Regions from separate parts of the Aristophania sp. ESL1142 genome, predicted to be linked through region 1. Evidence: riboswitches for the same ligand, from Rfam matches in the RefSeq annotation. Region 1 holds a riboswitch; the other holds the start of a gene.
The links. A riboswitch is a leader RNA that binds a small molecule or an ion and turns the genes downstream of it on or off. The one in region 1 is predicted to bind thiamine pyrophosphate.

Region 1 (6,110 bases):
ATTTCCGGCACGTGCTACAGCTGAATTAAGTAATATTGCATCATAACCAAGCTCCATGGCTTCTACCGCCTGGGAAGGACGACCGATACCTGCATCAATAATCAAGGGTATAGATGAAAAATGCTGGCGATAAGCCTGAAGAGCGTTAATGTCAGAAAGTCCCTGACCGCTTCCAATCGGCGCTGCCCAAGGCATTAGAACCTGGCACCCTGCTTGCAGGAGCTTCTCTCCCACGCCCAGATCCGAGGTAGTGTAGGGAAACACAGAGAATCCCTCTTCTATAAGGATACGCGCCGCTTCAACCAGTCCGAACACATCGGGATTTAAGGCCATATCATCAGCAATGACCTCAAGCTTGATCCAGTCAGTCTGCATAATCTCACGAGCCATATGAGCAGTCGTAATGGCTTCCCTGACAGACTGGCATCCAGCAGTATTAGGTAAAACCCGTACTCCCATCTGACGGACCAGAGACCAGAAAGCCTGGCCACTTCCTTTGGGTGTGTTGTTAAGCCCCAGGCTTTCACGCCTCAATGAAACCGTGACAATATCGACCTTTGCAGTTTTTATGGCATCTTCCAGCATGGCAGGGGATGGATACCGGGCTGTACCCAGCAGGAAACGTGACGAAACTTCAACACCATACAAGCTTAGCGTCATATTATCCTCCCTGCATGGGGGCAAGAATCTCTACTTCATCCCCTCTTTTCAGAAAAGCTTTTTCCCGTTCTGTAACAGGTACAAAAACACCATTCAGAGCAGTAACAACGATAGCATCACGCAGCTCCAATTCTTCCAGAAGCGTGAGGATAGAGGAACTTAAAGCATAAGGCTCACCATTGACGAGAATTGTGTTCATATCGTTCTTCCCATCTGTTGATCCACACATGCCACGACTTTCCGGGCACACCAGGGAGAAAGGAGGAAGCCATGGCGGTACAAACCATTGGCGTAAATAATACGGCCTTTTTTCTCAATCTCAGGAAGATTATCTGGGTAGGCTGGACGAACGCCAGCACTCATTTCAATGATATCCGCCTCCCCCAATGCCGGGTGAAGACGCTGAACAGCTTCAAGCATATCATAGGCTGAGCGGACAGTAACAGGCACCTGGCTGTCACTTTCAATACTCGTTGCCCCAATCATAATGATCCCTTCAGACCGCGGAACCACATAAACAGGCTGCCGTGGATGAAGAAGTCGAATCGGACGCGTAAAATTTATTTCTGTCGAGTGGATACGGATCATTTCTCCTCTTACCCCACGCAGTCGGGGCAGATCGTTTCGCGCTGATAAACCGCGACAATCAATAACCACCTCTTCTTTGAGGTCATCTGCTGTCACTGCGTGCCCCCGCGTCACCTTCCCACCGCTTTTCAGGAAAGTCTCTTCCAGAGCAGGCAAGGCAAAACGCGGATCGAGATGCGCCTCTTCAGGATAAAAAAGCCCTTCTCGGAAACAACCTGCGAGAGCTGGTTCCAACTGCCCGATCGCTGTTTCATCAACAGATTCATGCGCCTGCGTCCGACGTGCAAAACGAATGATTTCACTCCTGTCCCGTGCTGCTGAAAGGACAAGACTCCCGCATTGTTTCAAACCTTTATAATGGCGTTCCCACCATGACAGGGATTCAACACCCCTGTCTCGAACAAGGTCATCTGCCCCATCACGCTCACACCATGGCGCAATCATCCCTCCGGCAAACCAGGAACAGGTATCTTTTCCCAGGGCCTCGGTCTTTTCATAAAGGTGGACAGAACCATAACCGGCATCCTGTAGACTCAATGCCGTGACAAATCCTGCGACTCCGCCGCCTATAATTCCTATTGAAGGCGATCCTTCATACAGCTTCGACATAAAGAGCCCCTCCCTGCTTCCGGAACTCTTCAGATTTTTCCTTCATCCCCTCCAGCCGGACCGTATCATCACGAATATCCTGAGAAATTTTCATAGAGCAGAATTTTGGCCCGCACATAGAGCAGAAATGGGCTGTTTTATGAGCAGTTTTTGGCATGGTCTCATCATGAAATGCCCGTGCAGTATCTGGATCAAGCGCAAGATTGAACTGATCTTCCCATCTGAAGGCGAAACGCGCTCTTGAAAGGGCATTATCATGCTGTTGCGCTGCCGGATGACCTTTGGCGAGATCAGCCGCATGGGCTGCCAATTTATAGGTAATAACACCTGTTTTGACGTCATTACGATCTGGCAGTCCCAGATGTTCTTTCGGTGTAACGTAGCAGAGCATGGCTGTACCAAACCACCCGATCATTGCTGCCCCAATCGCAGAGGTAATATGGTCGTAACCGGGGGCAATATCTGTCGTAAGCGGCCCTAGAGTATAAAAAGGTGCTTCTGCACAGAATTCTATCTGTTTCTCCATGTTTTCACGAATGAGATTCATGGGAACATGGCCTGGTCCTTCAATCATGACCTGACAACCATGTTTCCAGGCAATATGGGTTAATTCTCCCAATGTTTTCAGCTCTGCAAACTGTGCCTCATCATTCGCATCTGCAATACTGCCCGGTCGCAAACCATCCCCCAAGGAAAGGGCGATGTCATATCGATGACAGATTTCACAGATTTCGTCGAAATGCTCATACAGAAAGCTCTCACGGTGCCCATCAAGACACCAGCGCGCCATAATCGACCCTCCTCGACTAACAATCCCTGTCACACGCCTGGCTGTCAGAGGAATATGTGCAAGACGCAAGCCTGCATGGATTGTAAAATAATCGACGCCCTGCTCAGCCTGATGAATCAAAACACTACGAAAAATTTCCCAGTTCAGAGCAAGAGGATCATTGCCGACACGTTCCAGTGCTTCATAAATAGGCACAGTCCCAATCGGCACTGGGGAATTTCTCAAAATCCATGAACGCACCTGTCTGATATGCTTGCCGGTAGAGAGGTCCATAACTGTATCGGCTCCCCAACGGGTTGCCCAGACCATTTTTTCCACCTCAGAGGCAACGCCCGATGTAACGGCTGAATTGCCAATATTCGCGTTGATCTTTACCAGAAAATTACGCCCTATAACCATGGGTTCCAGTTCTGGATGATTGATATTTCCTGGAATAATGGCACGCCCTGCCGCAATCTCATCACGCACATATTCAGGCGTGATATAAGCAGGCATGGCCTTTCCAACATGTTCGCCACGCAAAGACGCTTTTTGCCCGTTTTTCTGCGCTTCTTCCCTACCAAGATTTTCACGCCATGCCGCGTAAATCATTTCTTCAGTGACAATGCCAGCACGCGCATAATCGAGTTGAGTAACGTTTTTGCCCGAAAAACCTGCCCTGACCACATGATGGGCTGGACAGAAAGGTACCTCTTCATATGAAGTAGAGGTCTCTTCTATACGGCTTGCAAAACCACGTTTTTCAAGCCACTTTCCCCGTATTTTAGGCAGACCTTCCTCAAGAGAGAGAGCGGCATTAATCTCTGTATAGGGGCCTGACGTATCATATAAACGCTGAAAGGGCTGCTCATCATCTTCCAGAGCAACATCCCTGAAAGGAACCAGGATATCTTCCCGCCCAAAAGCCTGACTATAAATTTTCTGAGATCCACAGATCGGACCTGTGGTAATTGTAAATTCCTGCATTGATCTTCCCTCCACGCATCACTGGTGTGAGTAAAAGACCCGGCACAATGGTTGACGATCTTATAAGAATTCCAGTCAGCGTGAGGCCACGCTATCTGTGCTTTCCCGTTCCTTCGCCGGCCTGACCCGGATCAGGTTCAAAGGGTTCGGCACCATGCCATCTCAGCCCTGTATTAGGACTCCCCCCGGAACATGTATCATGGCGTAGCAAGGCTTTATATCATGCGTCAAGTTTGATTATTTCACCCCACTATAACGTGATGACGTTTCTATTGCTTTATATAACGCCGAGTATAACGTGTACCTAAAGCGGTCAGGATTTCATAACCGATAGTATCTGCCTGTTTCGCCACTTCATCAACTGACTGCCTGGCTCCGATTACGGTGAGATAGTCTCCTTCTTTTAATGAGTCTTCTTCAAGCGCTGTAATATCAACACTGACACTATCCATAGAGACACGCCCCATGACCGGTAGCGCCACATTATTGAACCAAAGCATCCCCTTCCCGCTTAACTGCCTGAAAAACCCGTCAGCGTAACCCAAACTAACAATTGCAAGACGCGTTTTGCGAGTAACCTGGCAGCTATAGCCATAACCTATATAAGAGTCGGCTTCGATCTCTCGGATCTGACAAACTGGAACTTCTAGAGAAACTGCCTGAGATAAAGGATTTATAGTGTTTTTCTGTGGCGCAATTCCATATAAAGCGGCACCGGGCCTAACCATATCAAAATGATATTTTTCTCCCAGGAAGATTCCTGAAGAAGCTGAGAGTGACCTCAAAACACCCTGAAATGGTGCTGCCATTTTTTCAAAAAGAGATAATTGCGCCATATTGGCTGGATGATCCGGCTCATCTGCACAGGCAAGATGGCTTATAATAAGGCACAGAGGCAGATTTCTCAGCCAGTCACACTCCATATCCTTTTCGCTCAACCCAAAACGAGACATACCTGTATCAAGCTGGAGCGCCGCAGGATGAGGCCTTTTTGTAACACGGCAATATTCCAGCCATTCATATGCCTGCAAAACTGTATTGATGACCGGAACAAGCTTCTTATGCGCAAGCCAGCCTGCCTCTCCCGGCATGAAGCCATGCAAAACAAAGATCTGTGCTGAAGGAAGAATTTTTCTTAAAGCCTCACCTTCTTCAGGAAGCGCTACAAAAAAACTCGAAGCGCCTTTATCTGAAAGCGTTATCGCTATAGACTCAAGACCGAGGCCGTAAGCATCTGCCTTTAATACAGGAGCGCAATCTGCCTTTCGAGAGAGCTGTGCGAGTATGTCATAATTGCTCTGTATGGCCGCAAGGTTAACTGTTAAAAGGCCTTTTCTAGGAGACAGGTCATATGACACGATAAATTCTTTTCCTTATATGCGTGTTTCAATGCCGGGCACATTGCAAAATGTTAAAGTTTTTATATAGCTTTAGAGCCACTAAATCGACTGATTCATCACTTTATAATATGAAAAACGTCTAATCTACCTTGAGGTCTGATAGGGTTATGTATTAGAGACGTGTCGGAAATTTAAACTTTTCGTTGTTTATGAGTTGTTGGCTTTTTCCTCCAGAGGGTGAAAGTCCAGTCAGTTAAGTCAGTATGAGAGCCACCATTCAAGTGGTTCAATTGGGAGCTAGTCAAGGTTTGACAGAGGCTAAGCAAACTTCCACCAGTCCTCTTTGTGCAACGCCAAGCCGTTCAGGGCTGGTACGCCGTTATGGGGATTTCGCCAGTTTTCCAGAAGCATTAGATTATGCTGCTCAGGGACAAACGGGATTCAATATTTATTCCGGTAAGGGGACTTTGCTAGAAGCCCTTCCCTATAGCCTTTTACGCAAACAGGCTCATTCAGTAGCAAAACGTCTTCTGGGGCTTGGCTTACGGCCTGGCGACAGAGTATGCCTTATTGCTGAAAGCGATGGCGATTTCGCACGAATTTTCTTTGGCTGCCAATATGCTGGTTTAGTCCCTGCTCCGCTTCCATTACCCGTCGCTTTTGGTGGTAAGGACGGCTATATAGAGACCCTGCGCGGCATGATTGCGAGCGCAGGCGCCAAAGCTGTGATCGTTCCTGATGTTATCGGGAGCTGGACAAGCGATATTATAGCAGGGATTGACCTGGTATTTGGAGGCTCTCCTGCTCAGCTATTTGAAGTTTCTGAAGCCGATGTTGCTCTTCCTGACATAGAAACAGATAATCTTTCTTATCTGCAATTCTCATCAGGGAGCACACGTTTCCCTATGGGGGTTAGTGTTACGCAAAAAGCTGGCATGGCAAATGCCCATAGTATTGCTCATGACGGACTGAAAGTCTTTACAGCTGATTCGCCTCATGATGACCGCTGCGTTTCCTGGCTGCCTCTTTATCACGATATGGGGTTGGTTGGCTTCTTCCTTACACCTATGACATGTCAGCTATCGGTCGACCTTCTTCCTACCCGTGAATTTGCACGACGCCCTCATGTCTGGCTCGAACTAATTTCACGCAATAAA
Region 2 (6,110 bases), 780 kb from region 1:
AACGTGATGCTGCCTGTCATGACCGTGCCATTATGGCGATAGCCTATTTCCTCTGCGATGGAATATTCGTCTTTAAGTCTTGGAGAACCTTTCCCAAGTGCTGCGGCGGAAGTGATCTCGTAGCTGTCGTAATAGGCTGTGACCGCAGGAGCCCGAAAATTGGTTGTTGTGTTGAAAAAGAGTTGATCTTTAGGTGTGAAATTCCATCTGAGGCCAAAACGTGGAAGTGGCTGCGCACTATTATGTCCCACGTGATATTGCGGCCCGGGGAGGTTATTACTCCCTGTGCGTGTCAGCATAACCTCCTTGAAGCCTACATCCATGGCAAGCTTGTTATGAAAGAGTGAAATATGATCTCCGATAAAAATGGCATTGACCTGCGCCATTGTATGGAAATCTGCCCCCTTCAGGAGGCGACCGTCAGGAAGATGAATATGAGGACCATGCCCCCAGATAGAGCCTGCATAGCCATTCTCATCAGCGGGATTGAAAGTCTGGCGTTCATGGTCATCTGAATAATCGTACCAATATCCAAGAACAAAGTTATTCCATCCCACTCTGGCATGCAGGGCTGCTGTAAAACCGGAACGGTAGCTCATCTGGGTATAATCTGCCCGTGCCATTGCCGTATTTGCATTGTCAGGCAGGGAGATAGCCCCCACTCTCTCATTGCCCATGGCGTTGCCTGTGGCATTAAGCACCGTTCCCGAAGGAGCACTACCATAAGCCCGCTGGGCATAAGGGGTCAGATCAAGGGAAAAATGCTCATCAAATCTGACATGTACAGGAGCCCCAACATAAAGTGTATCCATGGGGTCACGCCAGAATTTCCAGTAATTTTCGTTACTGGTTGGGTGGTTCTTGTCATAGTGCTGGGTGAGGTTATTAGCGCCATGGATACCGTTTTGACGCCAGCTTTCTGACGTTACTTCGGGATAATAGCTGTTAAGGACATGATTCCAGGACCCAACAAGGCTGACCCTGTTTCCTTCTCCCCATTCTTTGATGAACTTGAAATCAATATGGTGGCGGGAATCATCTCCGGCACCACGCCAGTTTTCGCTATAGCTATTGGAATAAGAGATAAAACCACGGATTCCGCTCTGGCCGAGTTCTCCTGTATCCAGACGCAGAAAGCCGCGTCTCATATTATATGAACCATAGGAGAAAGAGGTCATTCCTCCTTTTCTGAGGGAAGGGTCACGATAGTGCATGGATAAAAGCCCTCCCGTGGCATTGAGCACAGGACTGTCGAGATCAGCTGAGCCTTGCTGGAGAGCAACTTCACCATAATTCTCTGAATCGGCGAACTGTCCTGGGGAAAGCACATAATAAGCCAGATCATTCATGGGCATCCCTTCAAGGACAGCACCTATTGAATCTGAATTAAGCCCTCTCAGACTCATATTGGTCTGGGGGGACAGACCAAAAGGATCAGAAAGGGCGATATTGGCACCAGGTGTTGTGCTGATAATCTGGAAAGCTGTTGAGGTTGGAGCAATGACGTCCATTAAAGGGCGTCCTATGACACTGCGTGCCTGAGTGCCATGTTGAGGGGTTATAAGACCTCCACCACGTAATAATATCTCTTTGGGCCGCTTGACGGTCAGGACTTCTATTTGGGGTGGTGTGGTATTTTTTTGGGAATCTGCGTGGTTGTTCTGGGCTAGAGCCGGAAAAGAACCCAAAATGTAAATTGTCGTAATGCTATAAAAAGATAGATAAAAAGGCGTACGCAAAAGGAATCTTCTCCCCGAACAAACGATGGAAAAGATCCGGATATGTGGCGTCAGTTCAGGGGCCAGTGGGTTCTTCTGGCAGTAATTCCTGTCCCTTCGCCGGTATGGGCCGGATCAGGTTCAAAGGGTCCGGCTCTGCCATCTCAGCCTCTTTTTTCATAATAGAGACACCCCTCGGAACATTCCCTACTTATAAGGAAACCATAATTAAGAGTCCATGAAGGGTTTTGTCTTGTAAATTACCTCCTGTTTACCATAGGATAAGTGGTATTAACCCATTATCTTATAACGCAGAAAAGGCCGGAGTTCGCATGCCAATTATTGCCCCTAGCCTCTTATCAGCGGATTTTTCTAATTTACGTCATGAGCTTGAAGATATCGCATTAGCCCCATGGGTCCATCTTGATGTGATGGATGGACATTTTGTCCCAAATATTACGTTCGGTATGCCTGTTATCAAGGCGCTGCGTCCCTTTAGCAAAGCAAAGTTTGATGCCCATTTAATGATTGCTCCTGTCGATCCTTACCTTGAAGAAATGGCAAAGGCAGGGGTGGATCATATTACCGTGCATTGTGAAGGGAACCCCCATCTTTATCGGTCCTTGCAGACAATCCATGCTTTAGGATGCAAAGCGGGGGTCGCCATTTGTCCGGCAACGCCACCTGAAGCGCTTTCACAAGTGATGGATATTGTTGATATCATTCTTGTCATGAGCGTTAATCCGGGGTTTGGAGGGCAAAGTTTTCTGGAAGGGCAGCTCCCGAAAATCCGTACATTATCCGAAATGATCAAGAAAACGGGGCGCTCTATTATATTGGGGGTTGATGGAGGCATCGACGAAGATACGGCACCCCGTGTTGTAGAAGCAGGGGCGACGTTGCTTGTAGCAGGCTCATCCATTTTTGGGAAACCTGACCGTAGGGCTGCCATTGAGGGTTTGATTAATGTTTCGCGTCGATCATAAAGGATGATGGATCGCCATACATTATGGCGCCAGCTGAAGCTTATGATGGCATCTCTGCCGATCCATCATAAGGCTTCTTCAAGGCCGGCGTTTCAATATAGAGATATCAGACAAGGTGACGAAGAGCAGGGGATCCTCCTTGTTGGCGGACGATGCCGTTTTGACCAGAAAATATACGGATTTCCCTCTCAGAAAAAATGGCAGGGTTCCTGGCCTGAAGAGACGAGACGGTGGCTTTATAGCTTTGTCTGGCTACGTGATCTCAGAGCTTTAGGGACGAATGAAGCACGGCTCTGTGCGCGTAGCTTTATCCAGGCCTGGTGTGACGTTCCTCCCACTGATGCGTTGGCCCAGGACGGATATTTAATGGGGCAGCGTCTGGCAAATTGGTTGGGCCATTATGAATTCTGCCTTGAAACAGCCACGCAGGAGACGCAGAAACACGTTCTGGAAACCATGCTCAGAGAAGGGCGTATTCTCGCAGCCCTTTTACCCCTTCCTCCCCAAGGATGGGAGGGACTGGCCGCTTTGCGCGGGCTTTTGGCAGTTTTTATGGTGTTGCCTGAACAGCAGGGTTTTTTGCTCAGGTTTCAGCGTTATCTTAAACCTGAACTGGAGCGTTTGATTTTAGCTGATGGAACAGTGGCTGAACGCAGTCCGGAGGCGCAACTCCAAACGGTAGAAGAATTACAGAATTTTGCTGAGATGTACACGGCTATGGAAGTTTCCGTGCCTTTTCTCATTACACAGGCTTTGGAAAAAACATGGCCGGTCCTTGATTTTTTTCGTCATGGTGATGGGAAACTCGCTCTTTTTAATGGAACCCTTGAACATAAGCGCGAAGAGATACAGTCTCTTTTTGACAATATGGTTCGCCATCGGGCTCTACCCTCCATATTGCCTCAGGGAGGGTTTGCCAGAATTGCGCTTGGCCGGTCGCTTTTATTGATTGATGCGGCAAAACCACCAGTATTTGGTTTTGATAGCAGGGCCCATGCTGGCACCTTATCGTTTGAGTTTTCTTATGGAGCGCAGCGTCTATTCGTGAATTGTGGTGCAGCAAAAGGGGGAGACTGGAAAGAAGCGCTCAGAGTGAGTGCAGCTCATAATGCCCTTATAGCTGAAGATGAGTCCTGCATTGAGTTTGACATTGATGGCCATATTAGCCGCCACCCTTCTCATGTCAGCCATCATTACAAAAGTACTGCCAAGGAGCATTGGATTGACCTTTCCCATGATGGTTATCATGCTCCTTTAGGCGCTATATGGTCACGGAGTCTCTATCTTGGGAAAGAAGGAGAAGATCTGCGTGGTCAGGAGCAGGTCGAAGGGGAGCGCGACTTATCCTGCACGTTACGCTTTCATATTCATCCCACTGTTCGCGTAGAACAGGAAGATGATGAGATTATTCTGCATACAGAAGGCTCATTATGGCGTTTCCGGCAATCAGGTGGAGGGATCAGAATTGAAGATGACCTGTATCTGGGGCGCGGGAAGTCAGAAAAAAGCAAACAGATTGTTTTGACGACCCAGCCAGGGACCATTATAAAAAATGATGATGGAAAATCTCGGCATCAGCAGAAAATCATCTGGATTCTGGAGCGCGTGCCAGATTAGGAAATAGGCCCGAAATAACGGGCCTACTTTCAATTTTCCTGAACTTTTAAATCAGGCGGACAAGAATATGTTTCTTTTTTCCAAGGGATAATTTCAGGCCATTATCCGTAAAATCATTTTCGGTAATAAGCTGATTTTCATCTGTAATGACATTATCCCTAATCCTTGCACCGCCTCCACGGATGAGCCGTCTGGCTTCTCCGCCAGTTGCGGTAAGGCCTGTCTCAGTCAGGAGACGGAAAGCAGGAATGCCTTCCTTGAGTAAAGCCCTTGAAAGCTCTTTTTCAGGCAGTGAAGCCTGCTGGTTACCCTGTTCAAAGACGGTCTGTGCTGTAGAGGCCGCTTCCTGCGCTGCCTGACGGCCGTGGCAGATTGCTGTGGCTTCAGTCGCGAGGATTTTCTTGGCCTCGTTAATATCAGCCCCTTCAAGTCGCCCTAATCTTTCACATTCTTCAATAGAAAGGTCTGTAAACATTTTAAGGAAGCGCTTGACATCGGCATCTTCTGTATTGCGCCAGAACTGCCAGTAATCGAAGACGGGAAGTTTTTCAGCACGGACCCACAAAGCCCCTTTGGCTGATTTGCCCATTTTCGCTCCTGAAGATGTGGTGACGAGTGGGGTTGTCAGGCCATAGAGACGCACATTGTCTGTACGGCGTGCCAAATCTATTCCAGAAACGATGTTCCCCCACTGGTCTGACCCGCCCATCTGGAGGATCGCCCCATATTTGCGGTGGAGTTCACGGAAGTCATATGCCTGGAGAATTGAATAATTAAATTCAAGGAATGTCAGGCCTTGCTCACGGTCCAGACGCTGTTTGACACTTTCAAAAGAAAGCATGCGGCTGACAGAAAACTGCACACCGACATCCTGCAGAAGATCGAGATAGGAAAGGCGTTCCAGCCAGTCTGCATTATTGGCAAGCAGGGTTTTGTTATGGTCGTCGAAATTCAGAAATTGCCGCAGGGACAATTCAATTCCCGCCAAGTTATGAGCAATGGTTTCAGCCGAAATAAGAGAGCGTGCTTCATCCCGAAAGGAAGGGTCTCCGATTCTGGCTGTGCCCCCACCCATAAGTGCGATGGGACGGTGCCCATGTTTCTGAAGCAGACGCAGCATCATGATAGAGAGTGCGTTGCCGATATGAAGAGAGTCAGCTGTTGGATCAAAACCGATATAAGCGGTGATCGGCCCTGCTAACAGAGCCTCATCAAGGCCCTGTTGGTCTGTGCACTGAAAAATCATTCCCCGGGCTTGTGCCTCTTGTAAAAAGGCACTGCGGGGGGAGAAATTTGACGTCATGCGGCAATTTTCCTGCTTAATGGTCTAGAACGATTATCCTGCTGCCTGCTCGGCAATACGAAATTCAGCCTGACGGTTGGTTACATGGTCTTCCAGAGCGTCAGCGACGTGATCGGCATATTTGGCAAAGATATGATCAGCCTGTTCAAAAATGCGATAATCCACAACCACGTTTTTCTGTGTGTTGAGTTTTTCAACGACTTTGCGAATGCTGCTTTCAGGAGCCATGGAATCTTTACCCCCAGCAATCATCAGGCCGCTACATGGACAAGGCGCCAAAAAGCCAAAATCATAGTCGCTGGCGGGAGGCGCAATGCTGATCCAGCCACTGATTTCCGGGCGCCTCATAAGAAGCTGCATACCGACAAAAGCACCGAAGGAATAGCCACCAATCCATAATTCACTGGAATTCGGATTGACCATTTGCATCCAGTCGAGGGCCGCAGCAGCGTCAGAAATTTCTCCGATGCCGCCATCATAACGGCC

Region 2: linked by a shared signal. The riboswitch ahead of AC3B6P_RS02870 (TonB-dependent receptor) and the one ahead of thiC (phosphomethylpyrimidine synthase ThiC) in region 1 are both predicted to bind thiamine pyrophosphate.

What each region holds. Positions count from the first base shown of each region.
Region 1 covers NZ_JBYLUH010000001.1:1,418,938-1,425,047, reverse strand. Annotated here, with positions in the region: gene AC3B6P_RS06685 (thiazole synthase) at 1-660, opposite strand, end outside; gene thiS (sulfur carrier protein ThiS) at 662-859, opposite strand; gene thiO (glycine oxidase ThiO) at 856-1,857, opposite strand; gene thiC (phosphomethylpyrimidine synthase ThiC) at 1,841-3,613, opposite strand; TPP riboswitch at 3,705-3,809, opposite strand; gene alr (alanine racemase) at 3,883-4,971, opposite strand; gene AC3B6P_RS06660 (fatty acyl-AMP ligase) at 5,217-6,110, shown strand, end outside.
Region 2 covers NZ_JBYLUH010000001.1:640,788-646,897, forward strand. Annotated here, with positions in the region: gene AC3B6P_RS02870 (TonB-dependent receptor) at 1-1,739, opposite strand, end outside; TPP riboswitch at 1,813-1,924, opposite strand; gene rpe (ribulose-phosphate 3-epimerase) at 2,051-2,704, shown strand; gene AC3B6P_RS02880 (heparinase II/III family protein) at 2,711-4,321, shown strand; gene tyrS (tyrosine--tRNA ligase) at 4,368-5,624, opposite strand; gene AC3B6P_RS02890 (alpha/beta hydrolase) at 5,658-6,110, opposite strand, start outside.